3 regions of the Paenibacillus sp. JT31N17 genome follow, and region 1 is predicted to be linked to each of the others. Evidence: riboswitches for the same ligand, from Rfam matches in the RefSeq annotation. Region 1 holds a riboswitch; each other region holds the start of a gene.

What was found. Region 1 has a riboswitch for ZMP and ZTP ahead of AC0YOB_RS34760 (bifunctional 5,10-methylenetetrahydrofolate dehydrogenase/5,10-methenyltetrahydrofolate cyclohydrolase). Riboswitches for the same ligand answer to the same signal wherever they lie in the genome.
Region 2: another riboswitch for ZMP and ZTP. It lies ahead of AC0YOB_RS35735 (IMP cyclohydrolase); the one in region 1 lies ahead of AC0YOB_RS34760 (bifunctional 5,10-methylenetetrahydrofolate dehydrogenase/5,10-methenyltetrahydrofolate cyclohydrolase).
Region 3: another riboswitch for ZMP and ZTP. It lies ahead of rpiB (ribose 5-phosphate isomerase B); the one in region 1 lies ahead of AC0YOB_RS34760 (bifunctional 5,10-methylenetetrahydrofolate dehydrogenase/5,10-methenyltetrahydrofolate cyclohydrolase).

Annotation. Positions count from the first base shown of each region.
Region 1 covers NZ_JBWDNP010000021.1:38,162-44,151, reverse strand. Annotated here, with positions in the region: gene AC0YOB_RS34775 (hypothetical protein) at 81-242, opposite strand; gene AC0YOB_RS34770 (pirin family protein) at 372-1,151, opposite strand; gene AC0YOB_RS34765 (MarR family winged helix-turn-helix transcriptional regulator) at 1,382-1,825, opposite strand; ZMP/ZTP riboswitch at 2,004-2,143, shown strand; gene AC0YOB_RS34760 (bifunctional 5,10-methylenetetrahydrofolate dehydrogenase/5,10-methenyltetrahydrofolate cyclohydrolase) at 2,226-3,092, shown strand; gene AC0YOB_RS34755 (cyclodeaminase/cyclohydrolase family protein) at 3,089-3,715, shown strand; gene AC0YOB_RS34750 (ABC transporter ATP-binding protein) at 3,933-4,955, opposite strand; gene AC0YOB_RS34745 (ABC transporter permease) at 5,004-5,795, opposite strand; gene AC0YOB_RS34740 (ABC transporter permease) at 5,792-5,990, opposite strand, start outside.
Region 2 covers NZ_JBWDNP010000023.1:30,896-36,885, forward strand. Annotated here, with positions in the region: gene AC0YOB_RS35725 (fructose-1,6-bisphosphatase) at 1-1,685, shown strand, start outside; gene AC0YOB_RS35730 (DinB family protein) at 1,984-2,439, shown strand; ZMP/ZTP riboswitch at 2,654-2,731, shown strand; gene AC0YOB_RS35735 (IMP cyclohydrolase) at 2,867-3,337, shown strand; gene AC0YOB_RS35740 (hypothetical protein) at 3,775-4,188, shown strand; gene AC0YOB_RS35745 (4-hydroxybenzoate 3-monooxygenase) at 5,051-5,990, shown strand, end outside.
Region 3 covers NZ_JBWDNP010000005.1:172,657-178,646, reverse strand. Annotated here, with positions in the region: gene AC0YOB_RS18610 (MDR family MFS transporter) at 1-524, opposite strand, end outside; gene AC0YOB_RS18605 (L-threonylcarbamoyladenylate synthase) at 778-1,896, shown strand; gene AC0YOB_RS18600 (manganese efflux pump MntP) at 1,985-2,545, shown strand; gene AC0YOB_RS18595 (low molecular weight protein arginine phosphatase) at 2,575-3,156, shown strand; ZMP/ZTP riboswitch at 3,244-3,326, shown strand; gene rpiB (ribose 5-phosphate isomerase B) at 3,458-3,925, shown strand; gene AC0YOB_RS18585 (TIGR01440 family protein) at 4,035-4,682, shown strand; gene AC0YOB_RS18580 (serine hydroxymethyltransferase) at 4,856-5,990, shown strand, end outside.

The DNA.
Region 1 (5,990 bases):
AGTTATATTGTTTTTAATATAAACGATCAGGACTGAAAAATCAACCCGGAATCTTCAGCCGGCATGCAGACTCTTTTCCCTCAGGAGCGTCCGAACAGGTTTATGAATTTCATATTGCGGACCCCGAAGGAGAAGATAAGCAGGCTGATAAGAAACAGCTGTGTATGTTGGATTGACAAATAAATAACCGGAAGCAGCAAAACAACCAGTAAAGCCAGCCGCATGACATTCATATCATCCATCGTCCTCTCCAGCACTCGTATGTTAGTTAATATAACATGTTAAAGAGCTTTAGTAAATCGGAGAGGAGATGGAAGGATACTTATTAGGCTATAGTCTTGATCTGATGACAGTTAATATTACTTCTATACTCAGCGTTTGGGGTGCAGCGGATAGTCAACGATCGTCGGGACCTCAATCAGAATGAGCCGCAGCGGCTCGGTGCCCTCACTTGCCGTTATGAGGACGTTCAGCTCCTCGTCAGCACGCACTACGACATAATCCTTATGCTGAAAATCCGTGTTTTTTGCTGCATCCTCTGCATAGGACCAGCTGCCTCCGCTCCGAATGGCAAGCGCTGATAAAGTACGTTCGGCAGGGACCTGATGGCGGTAGGATTGTCCGGCCGGTACGGTAATATCCCACATCCGGGCATCGGCAATGATGGAGATGGGCGATCCTTCGCCGATCACAGTTTTTCTGATAACGCCGTCCGCCTCCACAATCGGAAAAGCCTCATGATCATACTGATTATAGGTTGGCGCGGTTTTGTAGGCCGTCTCCAGGCTTGGCTCGAACCAAATCTGGAAAGCTTCCATATCCGGGCCTACAAAACGCTCCTGGTGGCTGACGCCGGAGCCGGTCTGCATGATTTGGACGCCGCCGGGACCAACAGTGCTTTTGGTGCCCAGAGTATCGCCATGCTCGGCTTGGCCGTTGACTACATAGGTCATAATTTCAAAGGCTTGATGGGGATGCAGCGGAATGTGCCCGCCTTCGGCCGAATGCGCCCATGCCCAATAGAACAAAGGGCCGAGTCTGCGGAGCACCGAGCCGTCCCCGGTAAAGCCGATTGGTTTCTGCTCTGTAATTTTGCCGCCGTCAAATGCGCCTCTGCCTTGTAAAGTTGGACCGTATATTAAGGTTTGCATAGAAATGACCTCCATTATTCGTTTTATATAAATAGGGTATAGCCTCAATATGGCAATTGAATCGTCTCAAAAAGCTGGATATCATACCGCGTATCAGGCGGAAACAGTCTGCAACGGGTTTTTAGACAAGTGACAAGCAGTGAACACGCTCATCACCCCTCGAATATCTGAAGACGGTTCCGCTCGCGCAGACGGTCTTCTTCACTGAAGCTCTGAATGCAAGCAGCTAACTAGATGAAGCTTGCCTGGGCTGCAAGGCCCAGCTTCTTAAGCAGTTGAATGGCCTGTGTCTGCTCTTCAGCCGTGAGACCGGCTACCGCCTTCTGAATCGCCACGGTATGCTCTGGAAAAATCCGCTCAAGCAGCTCGTTTCCCTGCTCCGTAAGCTCTGCGAAAATTACTCTCCTGTCCGTGGGACATGCCTTGCGCCGCGCTAATCCTTTGGCCGTCAGCTTGTCGATGACGTAGGTAATATTGCCGCTTGTCATCAATATTTTCTCGCCAATCTGCTGCAGAGGCTGCTCTCCCTTATGATACAGCAGCTCCAGTACACCAAATTCAGTTGGGTTCAACCCGTATTTGCGAATATCCTGCTGTATATGCGCGCTAACCCATTGATTCGCCCGTGATAAAGTAACGAATAGCTGTAAAGAAGTATTTGGAGGTTGACTCACGCTGCTCACCTCATTTTCTTTTAATTTAAATATCTTAATTTAAAGATAAATCAATTCGACGACGTTGTCAAGCGGCTGCATTCCGTTACAGGCAGGGAAATGCCAATATCTCCTCCAGATGACATGAGTAGCCGTTTCTTCTGGACCTTGTTTCTGCTATAATGACAGCATTGGAATAAGGGTCGCGTGCAACTGGCGCAGCGTGGATTAACCACGAGGAAGCAAGCGACTAAATGAGCGTATCCATGCTGACCTCCGCTATCAGTAAATTGGGGTGCAGCGGCCGCTCTGTCATAGCCGTACGCCTGGGCAAAGTATTTGAAGGAAGATGTGCTAAAGAGCACGGGTCCTTTCAGATGCTTTTTTTTGTTTACCTATTGCATGAGGGAGGCATTCGATCATGGCCAAGCTGTTGAAGGCAAAACCGCTCGCTGATGAGGCAGGCGGGCTCATCAAGACACAGGTTCAGGAATGGAAGGAAGCAGGGATTGCACCGGCAATAGCGGTCCTGATGGTAAATGGAGACCCGGCCTCGGCAGCCTATGCCAACGCCAAGGGGCGGCTTGCCGGGAAGCTGGGGATCGGCTTCGAGCTTCTGACTTTCGAGCAGAACGTCACGGAGGCTGAATTGCTCCGGGAGATTCAGCGGTTGAATGGGGATGACAGCATTCATGGCATCCTGATCGAGCTTCCGCTGCCAGCGGGATTGGATTCCAGCCGGCTTGCGGCTGCGCTTGATCCGCTGAAGGATATTGACGGTATTACCCCGGCCAATAAGCTGGCCTGCATGATGAATGAACCCGGTCTGCGGCCAGCCACCCCGCAGTCCTGCATCCGATTGATTGAGGCTGCGGGAATCCCGCTAAGCGGCAAGCATGTTGTCGTTGTCGGCAGGGGAGAGACGGTAGGCCGGCCTCTGATGCAAATGCTGCTGCACCTGAACGCAACGGTGACCGTATGCCATTCCCGTACGACTGATCTGGCTCGAATGATCAAGGGTGCGGACGTGCTGGTCACGGCTGCGGGCCGATTGAACCTGATTACCCCGGAGATGGTTCATACCGGGCTGACTCTCATTGACGCAGGCATCAATGTCAGTCAAGATGGCAGTGGAATTGCCGGTGATGCGGCTCCGGAAACGGCCGATCATGTAGCGGCTTCTTCACCGGTCCCTGGGGGTGTGGGCACATTGACCACGACGATATTATTCGAGAATGTCCTGCATGCATTAAAGCTGCAGCAGGATGCGGGGAGGCTGCAGATATGAGCGATTCATGGAAGCAATCGATCCATGCTTTTTTGGAGAAGGCGGGCTCCGCTTCTCCTACTCCAGGAGGAGGAAGCGTGGCTGCCCTCGCCGCGGCGCTTGGCGCATCCATGGGCTCGATGGTAACCCGGCTGACGACAGGAAACAAGTATGAAGATGTGCAGGCGGATATGAATTTCATCACCGGACAAATGACGGGGGCTGTATCGGCATGCGAGGCGGTCATGCTGCAGGATATTGAGAGCTTCGGGGAGTTTATGCGCGTTCTGGCTCTGCCAAGGACTACTGAAGAAGAGCGGGAGCTGCGCAAAAAGGCCCTTAGCGGAGCTGCTGTCCGCGCGGCCGAGGTGCCATTAGGCTTAATGGTGCTGTGCCATGAGCTGCTGCTGCTGCTGCATGATGCGGTTATGAAAGTGAACCGCAATGTCATCTCCGATTGGGGAATCGCCGCCCTGATGCTCGAAGCGGCGATCCAATCGGCTTGGCTCACAGTGGAAATTAATTTGAGCTCCATTCAAGATCTGGCTGCCGCAGCGCGCATTCGTGAACAGGGCGAAGCGCTTGAGCTTGCGGGTGCGAAGCTGAAGGCAGCGATCCTGACGGCAGTCAGATCTCGATTGTAAGCTGCTCCTTCTCATTTGAGACAAGATAATCTTGAGACCGCTATTCCAGATCGCGTACGGACTGGCCGATACCAACTGATTGGCCAGCGCCAACTAACTGGCTAATGCCAACGGACTGGCCAATACCAACTGACTCTGACGGGCTGCGCGTATGGGGTGAGGAGTTTGTAAATATAGACCTGATTTATCCTGATCAGGTCTTTAACACTATCAGGTCTTAATAGACCCGGTGAACGATTTCTTCAAAGTCGGGCTCCTCCATATGAACATCCTCGATCTCGCCCAGCTGCTCCAGCATCCGCAGCGCCTCCATGGCGCTGAGCTGATCGCGGTTGCACTCTACGGTAAGCGTATGACCGTCACTGCCCGTAAGCCGCAGGGGCCAACGGCGGTCCTGCGGTTCCTCAGCGGCGCTTCCCGGCCAGTCGGCCGGATTAAACTGGCCGTCTATCAGCGGAGAAGCCATACTGAGATAGGTTACCCGAATGATGGTCGGCAAGCCGATCCTCCGCCTTAACCCGCCGGTTGTCCCGTCGAATCCGAGACGGCCGTCATTGATCACAATGACGCGGCTGCACAGCTGTTCAATATCGTCCATATCATGAGTCGTGAGCAGGATCGTCTTGCCCAGCTCGCGGTTGATGGAATGCAAAAATTCACGGATGCTTCGTTTGGCGATTACATCAAGTCCAATGGTCGGCTCATCGAGAAACAGAATGTCCGGATCGTGGAGCAGCGCCGCCGCGATGTCGGCGCGCATCCTTTGTCCGAGTGACAGCTTGCGCACTGGGGTCTCCATGAACGGGGCAAGAGCCAGCAGTTCGCTCAGCTCACCAAGACGCCGCGATTTCTCTTCATCGGGCACACCGTACATGGCGGCCAAAATATCAAAGGAATCCCGTACCGGCAAGTCCCACCACAGCTGTGTCCGCTGTCCGAACAGCACGCCAAGTCTGCGTGCGACAGTGCGCCGCTCGCGGTGGGGGCTCATGCCGGCAATCCGCACTTCGCCCGCTGACGGATGAAGAATGCCGGATAGCATCTTGATCGTCGTTGATTTTCCCGCTCCGTTAGGCCCGATATACCCGACGAATTCCCCCTGATTAATCGTAAAGCTGATATCACGGACGGCTTCCTTCACCGTATAATCCCTTGAGAACATGGTGCGCAGCCCGCTGAACCGCCCCTCCTTGGGGACGGCTGATTTGAATTCCTTGGATAAGTGCTCGACCGTTATCATATGAGCGCTGGTCCTCCTATTTGAGAATATACGAATAGTGATGCTTGTTTAGCTGCCTGTACTCTGATAACGGGATAAACCGACCCGCCACATAAACAGACCAGCGGCAAACACCAGTACAGCCGCAGCGAATGCGGACAACAGCAGCCAGACTCCGCCTTCCCCGCGCAGAATAAACAATGAGGGGACATAATTGGCGAATGCGACCGGAATAACGCTGAGCAGCATGACCTGCATCCACTTGGGATAAATCGAAACAGGATACTGGACGGCTGTCCGCGCTGCGTCCTCTGTAATATTCTGCAGCTCTTCAATCCTCGTAATCCAGAAGCCCGCCGTAGCCGTAAGCAGTCCGATTCCGAATAATAGCAAAGCGCCTGAGAGGATAACCAGCAGCGTCAGCGGGATCGAAACCCAGGAGATTTGCCCGGAGGAAAATAAAGCCTGTATGCTGACAGCAAGCACGGCAGCGCCTTGAATGATCTCCCCGATCCGGAAGGATACATTGAACGACATCAGTCCGAGCAGCACGGGGACCGGCCGCAGCAGCAGACTGTCCAGGTCGCCGCTGAGCAAATATTTTTCCAGGTGATGCACATCAGAGGCTACCGTCCTGTATATCGCTTTGGACAGAGTCAGGATGGCATACAGATAGCCGGCTTCTGCCAGAGACCAGCCTTTAATATGGCCGAATTTCAGCAGAATAATGGCCAGCATGGCGAATTCCACGACATTGATCAGGGCAGCCATCAGGGAAGAGAACCAGAAATTGAATTTGTACTGCATTCGGCTGCGAAGGCTGGCGACTACCAGCAGATGGTACATGCGAAGCCATTTCATCCGCCCTGCACCTCCACTTTGCGCCGCATCGTCCGGGCAATCATCAGGCAGATGCAGGTGAGTCCGGCGCCCCAGCCAAGAGAGCCGAGCAGTGGGACGGGGCCGTCCATGCCCAGATAAATCCGGGTTGGCACATAATGCAGGAACGGGTAGAACGAAGCCCGGCTGATCAGCTCGAGCCAGTTCGGCAGCCAC
Region 2 (5,990 bases), on a different contig from region 1:
CGTTAGTTTATTATCCGGAAGAAAAAATACAGCTGGTTAAAGGAGACCTGTGCAATAAACAAGCCTTGAACCGATGGTACAGAGAAACGATTGAACAAATGCTTAAACTCATTTCTTATGCCTCTTCCAAATATACGCGCTCGAAACTGCGTAAAGCTCTGCCGGAGCAGTTTGTATATATTGTAGAAGAGCTTCTATACAAGACGGATTCTTCCAACAATAAGGACCCTTATTATGAGGAAATATACCGGCAAATTATTTCCTTGGGCCAGGCGGACAAGCTCATTATCGGCCTTGCTTATACGACCCAGCGCCTGGTGGTTGACCATCTTCATGTGGTCGGAGATATCTATGACCGCGGGCCGGAACCCGATAAAATTATGGACACGCTGATCAACTACCATTCTGTAGACATTCAGTGGGGGAACCATGATGTCCTGTGGATAGGCGCCTATGCGGGTTCCCTGGTCTGCCTTGCGAATATTATCCGGATCTGCGCCAGATACGATAATCTGGACATCATCGAAGACGTATATGGAATCAATCTTCGCCCATTGCTGAACTTGGCGGAGAAATACTATGATGACAATCCGGCTTTTAGACCGAAGCTGCAGACCGACCATAACGGTTCGGAGCAGGAAATCCTGCAGATTACCAAAATCCATCAAGCCATTGCCATGATCCAGTTTAAGCTTGAAATCCCGATTATCAAGAGACGCCCCTACTTTAATATGTCTAAGAGGCTTTTGCTTGAGCAGATCGATTACGACAAAACTGAAATCAAGATCGGCGGAAAAACTTACCCGCTGGAAAACACCTGTTTCGCAACCGTAAATCCGCAACAGCCTGAACAATTGCTGGAGGAAGAACAGCAGGTGATGGAAAAGCTGCTGTTCTCCGTTCAGCATTCCGAAAAGCTGGCCAGACATATGAATTTTCTTATGAAAAAGGGAAGCCTTTATTTAAAATACAACGGGAATTTGTTATTTCACGGCTGTATTCCTTTGGATGAAGAAGGAAACATGGAAGAAATGCAGATTGAAGACAAGACGTATTCGGGCCGTCAGCTGCTCGATGTTTTTGAATATTATTTACGTTACGCCTTTGCGCATCCGGAAGAGACGGATGATCTGGCTACGGATATGGTATGGTACATCTGGACAGGGGAATGTTCCTCGCTCTTTGGAAAGAGAGAAATGACCACCTTTGAACGGTACTTTATCCAAGATAAAGAAACCTATAAGGAGAGAAAGAACCCTTATTACCATTTGCGTGAAAATGAGGAGATCTGCCGGAAAATCCTGCATGAGTTTGATATGAATCCGGATCATGGACATATCATTAACGGCCACACGCCAGTTAAAGAAATTCGTGGAGAGAACCCCGTTAAAGCAAAAGGGAAAATGGTTGTCATTGACGGCGGTTTTTCCAAAGCCTATCAATCCACAACGGGCATCGCCGGATATACCTTGTTGTATAATTCCTTTGGCATGCAGCTCGTTGCCCATCAGAAATTTAATTCAAAAGAAGATGTGTTATGTAACGGAACGGACGTATTGTCTGTAAAAAGGCTGGTGGACAAAGAACTGGAGCGGAAGCTGGTGAGGGAAACGAATGTCGGGGAGAAGCTGCTGCAGAAAATCTCAAATTTGAAGAATCTCCTGGAATATCGCTACATGAAATGAAACAACTGCTAAATGAAACAACTGGTACAGCCGCGTTACGCTAACAGGTACGATAGTTCAATAATAACACGGAAGCAACCGACCACAATGATCGGCGCTTCATTGAGCTAACGGGCCGGATAATTTAACCAAATGACATTATATTAATTCCAGGAGCAAGTCATCCTCAATTAATGAAAAGCGCCGCAACATTGTACCATTACGGTATCGCTCAATTTATTCTAACCTTCTGGTGGTACGACCCTAACGGATAACAATAGGTTCAAGTAATCGATGAGACGAAGAGGGGGAAACCGAAATGAAGACAATCAAGTGCATGATGGACCACCTGTACTGGGCGGACGGACGCATCTTGGACGCGCTCGAGGAGAGTGAGACGAAAAACAAGGACATTCTGAAGCTGGTTCGGCACGTCGCGGCCGCGGAACGAGTCTGGCTGTCCCGATTGCAGGGCAAGGGCAGCGCGCAATATTCGTTGTGGGAGGAAGCGGAAGACCTGACGGCGATCCGGACGATGTTCGAAGAAAACGCTGGGCAATATCGCGTCTATATCGAAGGGCTCGAGGAATCCGAGTTGGACGAGATGATCGACTATGCAAACCAGAGCGGGGTTCCGTTCCGAACGTCCGTCCGGGACATCCTGTCGCAGGTTCTCTTACATGGGCAATATCACCGGGGACAGATCAACCGGGCGCTTCGGATCGAATCGGCAGAGCCTGTCCAAATTGATTACATCACGTTCGCGAGGCTCTAACAGGGCCTAATAATCACCATTTCTCGGAATGGGATTAGCATTGACTAACGGATTACGATAGCTTAATAATAACACAGCAGGCTGTCGACTTTTTTATATGCTGTAGCTATTGCTACGCTAAAGGACATTAGAGCATAGTTCCGTTGGTGTTATTTTTAAGCCATTGTCATAATTGAATTTACTAGCAGTAATTGCTACTATGGGAAGTAATTTAAAACTTATATGTGACTGGCGAAGCATGGGGATCCATGAGGAAGCATATAGGTTATGGCCGTACGCCTGGGCAGAGGTAAGGGGAATTTCCCCTTACCTCTTTATGTTTACTCGAGAGGAGCAAGAGCAATGAAAACAGTTCAACACGATTTGTTTGAAAACCCATATCCCGGAAGAACGCTTATCGTAGGAATGACTCCTTCCGGGTCGCAACGTGCACATTGTCTCGAATGGTGATCAAACTGACACTATCTATGATGGGTTGCAGCATAACCGGACCTTTGAACAATCGTTAATGCTTCGAGAGTTTGAACCAGATGCTCCGCACTTTACACCGAGAATTTCAGCCGTGATAAACACAGAACTTAAACAGTATAGTTTATCGATTTTAAAAACACACGACAACGACCTTTCAATTTGCTTACGCAATAGTTATCAATACAGTAAATTTAAGAGTGGCATTGGTCACTGCATTCACACGTACAACTCAGAGCAGAATGCTGTACTAAAACCGTTTGAAGGCGACCCTTTCGAAGTACCACTATTCGATTCAATGAATGGTATAGCTGACTATTACTGGGAATGTATCAATGCTGAAAACAAAATCGCATTGCTGGTAAAGTTTATTCATGTTTCAAATCAAGATATTCAATTCCAAATTCGAAATAAGCATTCAGCTAACTGAGCACGTTAGTTCAACAACACATCAGAGCAGTTTGCCGGCAGCAGCTGCTCCATTTTTTTGTTACGCAAACGGGCAGAACAGATAACAACCTAAAGGAGAAAGGCCTCGGTTCATAATAAGATCGATCGCCTGTGTCAATGGCAACTTTACCAGATCCGGTGCACAACGTTTAAATTGCTTCTTCGGGAGACACCCATTCATATCGATCGTGCTCGGGTTCTCTGCTGATATCGACCTCTGCTTTTCAAGTCGCTTCGGCAGTATACAGGAACCAGGATTCACTGCCAAAATCGGTAATTCTACTGGCAGGTTAAGACCGGTTTCGAGGCAGATCCTCTTTGTATTATTGAAGTAGAGGGAGTTTAGCGCAATAGATCCTGCTATTTGCAACTTAAATCAATCCCCAAACGTTAGAACAGTTGAAATGGGGGACTATTATGAAAAACATTATAATAACGCTGTTAGGAATGTGCTTCTTTGTTACAGGGTGCATGAATAACGAGAAAACAATTACTTTGGAACAAATTAAAGACTTATTTGAAAAACATGGGGTTCCCTTAGCAAAGCCGAGAGAATTAAATACGGAGAATGTATTCATAATGACTTTGAATGACGTATCACCTGAGCCTTTTTTGATTAATGACGATCAGTTAATTAGCATTTACATCTATTCTTCCAGCGCGGGTGTTAAGAAGGCAATTAGAGATTTTGAGGATAAGACGGCAGCGGCAGATGTTGTACCACATTCAAAATATCAAGTTGGGAATGTGTTGATAATTTATTCCAACGAAGGCTTTAAAGATGATCGAGTTGAATTCGTAGTTAAGGAAATGAAATCTCTTGTGTCCTAATTAAAAACTTTTCGTTACGCTAACTGGGTACGATAGTGCAACACGAAAGGGCTGCCTCATGGGACTGTTGACAAAGGCTAGGGAATCAACAGTCCCCATTGGCAGTCCTTTGTTTTTTTTACTGGAGATTAGCGTCAGTTCCTTTTATAGCAGGATATCCCACTCGATAAATCGAATAAAGTTATAAATTGAAACGGCCGGGTAGCTCCTAAATCATGGGAGGGGGAAGAGTGTATTAAAGCAGCATCCTCAAAGGAAAAAAAACCAAAGGAAAAAAAGCACAGGAAGACGAACCACAACCAAGAAAAACGGCTTCAATTATACTTTGAGCAATTTTTTCAAAGAATTTTTCTAAAACCTTCCGGATGATATAGTGTTGTTGTATTTGAGATCGACCTCGAAATCAGGAAAAAACTGCCGACATCAATGAATCGGCAGTTTTCTTCACTAATGGGCAGTAGAATACCATAGCCAGCCACCAAAATAATTGGTATATTTAGGTTGGCATAGCAATCCATAAGAAATTACTTCATATGCGGCACTGCATAATACAGATGAAAATAAGTGATTAGTATTTGTGAGGAATGAGAGGAGTTGAACATGAGCGCCGTAGGTCTCTCGAAGTCGCGGCTCGATCGAATGCATCAAGTATTCGGGATACGTCGAACGTAAAGAAATGCCTGGGCTCGTTGCGCTCATCAGTCATGAGAAAATGCGTTCAACTTCCAACATGTTCCTCGATTTATGCTCAGCAGTTCACAACAATTTAAGCTTTCGTGGAAAGAATCGATGAGGCTGATTCGCGTAGTGATGAACTGTTCATTTAGCAAATAATCTCGTAACCATTACGGAGGCTAGATAAATGGCGAAGGGACATCCGTATTTTCATAGCGAGGATGCAGGAGAACAAGCCGCATTCTATACCAAAGCGTTGGGCGGGGAACTTGGACTTGGCCCGAAATCTGGTGAGGAGCTGACGCGCTTCCAAAAAACGCAGGTGGCCATAGTCGGAGCCGGTCCGGCCGGTCTCGTACTGGCCCTCCTACTGCAGCAGGAGGGCATCGACTGCATCGTCGTCGAGAGCCAGACCCAGGCCCACGTGGAGGCACGTGCTCGAGCCGGATTCATCGAGCACCGCGTCGTGAAATTCTTGCGCCGACACGGCCTCTCAAAGGGGCTTGACCTTCGCGGTGTATCTCACACAACGTGCGAGTTCCGCCACGGCGGGCGCCGGTACATAGTCCCGTACGGTGACCTCGTCGGTGGTTCCCACGTCGTCTACCCCCAGCAATTCGTGGTGAAGGACCTAATCGAATTGTTCACATCTCGTGGTGGGACGATCCTGTTCTCACACCCGGCGGCCAAGATGGAAGACCTGGAGAGCAATCGAGCATTGGTCACCTGCCTCGTGCAGGACTCCTCTGACAGTCCGCTCCAGTTGGAACTGGAATGCGACTTCGTCGCGGGGTGCGACGGGTTCCATGGCCTGTCCCGCACGTCGATCCCCTCGACCCACGCTACGACATTCAACAAGCAGTACGGGATCGGATGGCTCGCACTCCTCGCTGAGGTGCCGTCATCGAAGAGGATAGTGTACGCGCTGCACGAGTCGGGCTTCGCCGGGCAGATGCCACGAACCACGCAGGTCACACGCTTCTACCTGGAGTGTCCGACCGGGGATCTGGAATCAGAGTGGCCCGACGACCGCGTCTGGAGCGAGCTGCGCAAGCGCATGGCCATCGACGGTGAATGCGACCTGGTCACTGGCCCGATCATCGAGCGCAGGGTGCTCGACATGCGCA
Region 3 (5,990 bases), on a different contig from region 1:
GGCACATTCATCCAGAACAGCCACTGCCAGGTGAGATTGTCAAGCAGCCAGCCGCTGAGCGTTGGTCCGATTGCAGGAGCCAGCATGGCCGACATGGCCCAGAAGCTGACTGCGATCGGCTGCTTCTCGCGGGGGATGACCTGATAAATAATCGACATGGTAGCTGGAATGATGAGACCGCTGAAGGCCCCTTGCAAAATACGGAATGCGATGAGCGACGGGGCGCTCCATGCCAGCGCGCATAAGGCGGAGGCAATGGTGAAGCCCAGCAGGGAGACGAGATAAAGCCATTTATAGCTGAACCGTTCGCCGAAATAACCGCTGATCGGGGCAAATGTGCCCATGGCAAGCATAAAACCTGTCAGTGTCCATTGAATGGTGTTCAGGTCGGAAGCAAAATCAACCTGCAGAACAGGAATGGCGATGTTAATCGTACTGACACTGAGCGTAGAAATAAAACTGCCGAAGAAAATGGCAATCATAATGGGCAGGAAACGGACCTGCTTGGCTTCTTCTGTCTGCATCTGTAATCCTCCATTGCGCATGTAAAAATGCGAAGCTGATATATCTGAATTTATATATAAATAATCGTAGTAATCATACATCCGCAAAAGGTTAAAGTCAAAGGAAATTACATGATTTTCCGCATAGCTTCCTAATAGATGTCAGAAAAGATTCCATAGTACGCCGGATATCGGAGAGGATGTGAAACTTGCCATGTATGATATAATGGAAGAAATAAAAATGATTAATTGACGTCTAAGGATTGGTTGCATAATGACGAGCAAAACCAAGGTGTATCATGTCGATCCCGCAAGCCCCGACGATAAGATCATCAGAGAAGCCGCACGTACTCTCCGTCAGGGAGGAACGGTGGCATTTCCCACTGAGACGGTGTACGGGCTCGGAGCCAACGCATTGGATCACGATGCAGTAAGCAGAATTTTTGAAGCCAAAGGAAGACCTTCGGACAATCCGCTCATTGTGCATATTTCGGACTCTGCGCAGCTTGATTCGTTTACCGCTCCCTGCGGGGAGATGGTCCAGCTTCTGATGGACCGCTTCTGGCCGGGGCCGCTTACGATTGTTCTGCCCCTGAAGAGGGCCTCGATATCGGAGCATGTCACGGCAGGGCTGGACACCGTTGCCGTCAGGATGCCTGCGCATCCCGTGGCACTGGCGTTGATCACGGCTGCCGGGTGTCCGGTTGCGGCGCCCAGCGCCAACAGCTCGGGCCGCCCCAGTCCGACAGAAGCGACGCATGTTTTGGATGATCTGAACGGACGGATTGATGCCGTTATTGACGGAGGTTCGGCCGGCGTGGGACTGGAGTCGACGGTTGTTCAGGTTGAACCAGGCGGTATTGTACGGATTCTGCGACCAGGCGGGATAACAGCTGAATCGCTGCGCGCAGCGGGGGCGCAGGTCGAATATGATATAGCTGCCGCCCCTCATGATAATGGACAGGAACGCTGCCCAGGTTTCATTGCATCAGGAGCGCATGAATACCCGGCAGCCGGCATCGCTCCGAGATCCCCAGGAATGAAGTATGCCCATTATGCGCCCAGGGGAGTCATGCAGCTGGTTCAGGGCGGCATTGACGAAGTTGCCGCTTATATCGGCAAGCAGAGCCGGAATGCCCGGGCGGAAGGTGAACGTACGGGAGTGCTCGCGTTCCGTGAGCATGCCGACCGCTTCGATGCCGATCATGTTTTGGTCATCGGCAGCCTCGGCGATCTGGAGCAGGCGGCTCAGGGCTTATATGCAGCCCTGCGTTCATTTGATGATCTCGGCGTGAGCCGAATTTGGGCGGAGACCTGTCCGGAGGCCGGCATCGGGCATGCCTTGATGAACCGGCTTGCCAAAGCGGCTGCCCAGCAGATCATCCGCGTATAACGCCCTTCCCGGGCTGCCGCTTTTACAGGTCATGTTTAACCCCTTGTCCGCATATGCTGGAAAAGAATGCGGACAAGGGGGAAAAAGAATGGTCGAAGCGGGTATGCATGCCGGACAACTGCTGACGCTGTTACTTATGGCGATAGCTCTTGGGATGGACGCTTTTTCACTCGGGGTCGGTATAGGAATGAAGGGTATTCGGCTTGTTGATATTCTTAAATTAAGTGCGGTTATCGCGCTGTTTCATATAATAATGCCTCTTATGGGCATGCTTACCGGTAAATACGTCAGTTCCCTGCTCGGAGATGTGGCTTCATCCGCCGCCGGTGTGCTGCTGCTGCTCTTGGGCGGCCACATGATTTACAGCTCCCTGCGTGGCGAATCCGTGGAATCCCTTGATCACAGCACGGTTTGGGGGATGCTGCTGTTTGCGCTCAGCGTGAGCATTGATTCATTTTCCGTAGGCATTTCACTGGGCATGTTTGCGGCGGATGTGCTGGTCACGGTGCTTCTGTTCGGCTTCTTCGGCGGAATCATGTCCACGGTTGGACTGCTCATCGGACGGCGGGTCAGTTCAAGCATGGGCGAGTACGGGGAAGCGCTGGGCGGTGTTATTTTGTTCACGTTCGGGCTGCTTGTTTTATTTTGAATAATTTGAGGAAAAGGAGTGCGAGTGCTATGAAACGGATTTTGTTCGTCTGCACCGGCAATACATGCCGTTCCCCGATGGCGGAGGCCATTCTTAAGGAGCTTGCGAGAAAGCAGGGCAGGCAGCTGGAGGTACGCTCGGCAGGTGTGTCCACGGTGGATGGACTTCCTGTTTCTTCGAATGCTGTGGGCGTGCTGCGTCAAAGGGAGGTTTCATGTACTGGCGGCTCCAAAGCGCTTGATGGCGGTTCAGTCGTTTGGGCGGATCTGATTTTGACCATGACGACAAGCCATAAACGCAATTTGCTGCAGCGCTTCCCACAAGCGGTGGATAAAACTTATACACTCAAGGAATTCGTCGGCTGCGACGAGAAGGTCTTGGCCGATATTTCGGAGCTGGAGGGCCTTTACACGGAATGGCAGATGAAGCAGGCGCTTGGCCAACAGATGACCAGTGCCGAGCGCGACCGCCTGCTTGAGCTTGAGAAGCGGATTCCCGATTTTGACATAGCCGACCCCTTTGGCGGGTCGATGGAGATGTATAAGCGCAGCGCCGACGAGATCGAGGATGCATTGAGGAAGCTGCTGGATAAGCTTGGCCCTTCCCGATAAGGTCGTTTACAAAATATCCGCATCAGCCCCTGACGTTCGATGATTGATTTTCAACAGGCAATACGTTATGATAAAAACAACTAAGACGGTTTCTGATGTAACTGGCGACTAAAGTGGATCAAACCACGGTGGAGCATCAGATCATACGGCCGGTCGCCTGGGCAAAGAGCAGCGTGCGAAAGCATGTCATGCTCTTTTTTCGTCTTCCAGGCGATTTCAGCATGATTTCAGGTATACTAGTAACATGATTCATCGACATTTTTCGCCATCCAAGGCGGTCAAACCGGGAGGATTATATGTTATGAAAATCGCCATCGGCGCCGATCACGGCGGTTACCGCCTCAAGGAGGAGCTCGCTTCCTTCATCCGGTCGCTCGGTCATGTAATCGAAGATGTCGGCTGCAATTGCGAGCAATCCGTGGACTATCCTGATTATGCGCTTCCTGTCTGCGAAAGAGTAACAAGCGGGAAGGCGGAACGCGGAATTCTGGTCTGCGGCACCGGAATCGGCATGTCAATAGCGGCCAACAAAACGGCCGGCATCCGGTGCGCACTTGTGCACGATACCTTCTCGGCCAAGGCAACCCGTGAGCATAATGATACGAATGTGCTGGCGATGGGAGAACGCGTTATCGGACCCGGGCTTGCCCAGGAGATCGTCCGAATCTGGCTGGAAACCCCGTTCTCGGAGGAGCAGCGTCATGTTGGCAGGATCGGCAAGGTCATGAAGCTTGAAGAAAATGCGTCTTCTCCCTCAACTGTAATTTGAATCTGTTTTTGCCATCCGGCGCAAGCTGCCGTTCCGGCGATTGTTATTTCAGAGGGTAGCACCATGCTTCGCAGCAAGCGGAAGATGCGAATTGAAGGAGTGTCAGGTGATGAACCGGGAACTGAAGCTGGATACGATTGCAGGTGATGTTGAAGCTGTTGTCCGTGAGCTGGCGCATGCCGCTCAGCTTCGCAGCGGACAGCTTCTGGTAATTGGCGCAAGCACGAGCGAGGTCATCGGTCAGCGGATTGGCACATCAGGCACGCTGGAAACAGCCAAAGCGGTTTATGAAGGCGTCGAGGCGGCACGCCGTGACATTGGCTTTCACCCCGTTTATCAGTGCTGCGAACATTTGAACCGGGCGCTTGTGATGGAGAGGGATATCGCAGAGCGGTATGGACTGGAGATTGTAGGAGCCATCCCTGTGCCGAAAGCCGGCGGTTCAATGGCTTCCTACGCCTACCGGCAGTTGTCCGATCCCTGTCTGACGGAGACGGTGCAGGCGCATGCCGGACTGGATATTGGCGATACGTTCATAGGCATGCATCTGCGGCGTGTTGCTGTTCCGGTCAGGCCGACAATCCGTTTCATTGGAGAAGCGCATCTGACAATGGCTTATACGCGTCCAAAGCTGATCGGCGGCATCCGCGCCGTATATACGGAGGAAGAGGCCGGCATTCCGGGCAGTTCAGTTGCTGAAGCCTTTACGGATACATCCCCAGGGGGCCCGGAGTCTCCGGGCGGCACATGCGACTAGAGGAAGTTGATTCGGAGATTTTGACCACATACCGCGTTACTTAACAACCGCCAATAAACATGTTTTGTGAATTGTTTCTGACCAATGGCTTCTTAACAAGCTTCAAAGGCCTGTCAGCGCAATGCAAGGGACTGTTATAGAAGGCGTTACATTTAAGGAGGATAAACAAAACAATGGAACATTTACGCAAACAAGACCCTGAATTGGTAAAAGCGCTCGGACTTGAGCTGCAGCGTCAGCGCGACAACATTGAGCTTATCGCGTCCGAGAACATTGTCTCCGAAGCTGTGCTGGAAGCAATGGGAACCGTATTGACGAACAAATACGCCGAAGGCTACCCGGGCAAACGCTACTACGGCGGCTGCGAGCATGTGGATATAGCCGAGAACATTGCCCGCGACCGTGCCAAAGAGCTTTTCGGCGCAGAGCATGTCAACGTACAGCCTCATTCCGGCGCTCAGGCGAATATGGCGGTTTATCTTGCAGCGCTGAATGCGGGCGATACCGTGCTTGGCATGAATCTGGCGCATGGCGGGCATTTGACGCACGGCAGCCCGGTTAACGCATCCGGTATTTTGTATAATTTCGTCTCTTACGGCGTCAATGAGAATACATTCACGATCGATTATGAAGAAGTCCGGAAGCTTGCATTCAAGCACCGTCCGAAGATGATCGTAGCAGGCGCCTCGGCTTACCCGCGTATCATTGACTTTGAAGCACTGGGCAAAATCGCAAATGATGTCGGCGCACTGCTGTTCGTCGATATGGCGCATATTGCCGGTCTGGTTGCGGCCGGTCTGCATCCAAGCCCGGTGCCGCACGCCCATTTCGTTACCACCACGACGCATAAAACGCTTCGCGGACCCCGCGGCGGCTTGATTCTGTGCCGTCAGCCATGGGCGCAAGCGATCGATAAAGCCGTATTCCCTGGTTCCCAGGGAGGACCTTTGATGCATATTATTGCCGCCAAAGCGGTTGCTTTCGGCGAAGCGCTGGATCCATCATTCAAAGTCTACGGCAAAAACGTCGTCGATAACGCCAAGGCGCTGTCTGAATCGTTGATGGCCCAAGGCATTAATATCGTATCCGGCGGAACAGACAATCACCTGATGCTGATTGATCTGCGCAGTCTGAACATTACCGGCAAGGATGCGGAGCATGTACTGGATTCCGTGCAAATCACAGTCAACAAAAACGCCATTCCATTCGATCCGACCAGCCCGTTCATTACCAGCGGCGTGCGTATCGGTACTCCAGCGGCAACTTCACGGGGAATGGGCGTCGAAGCGATGAAGACCATTGCAGAAA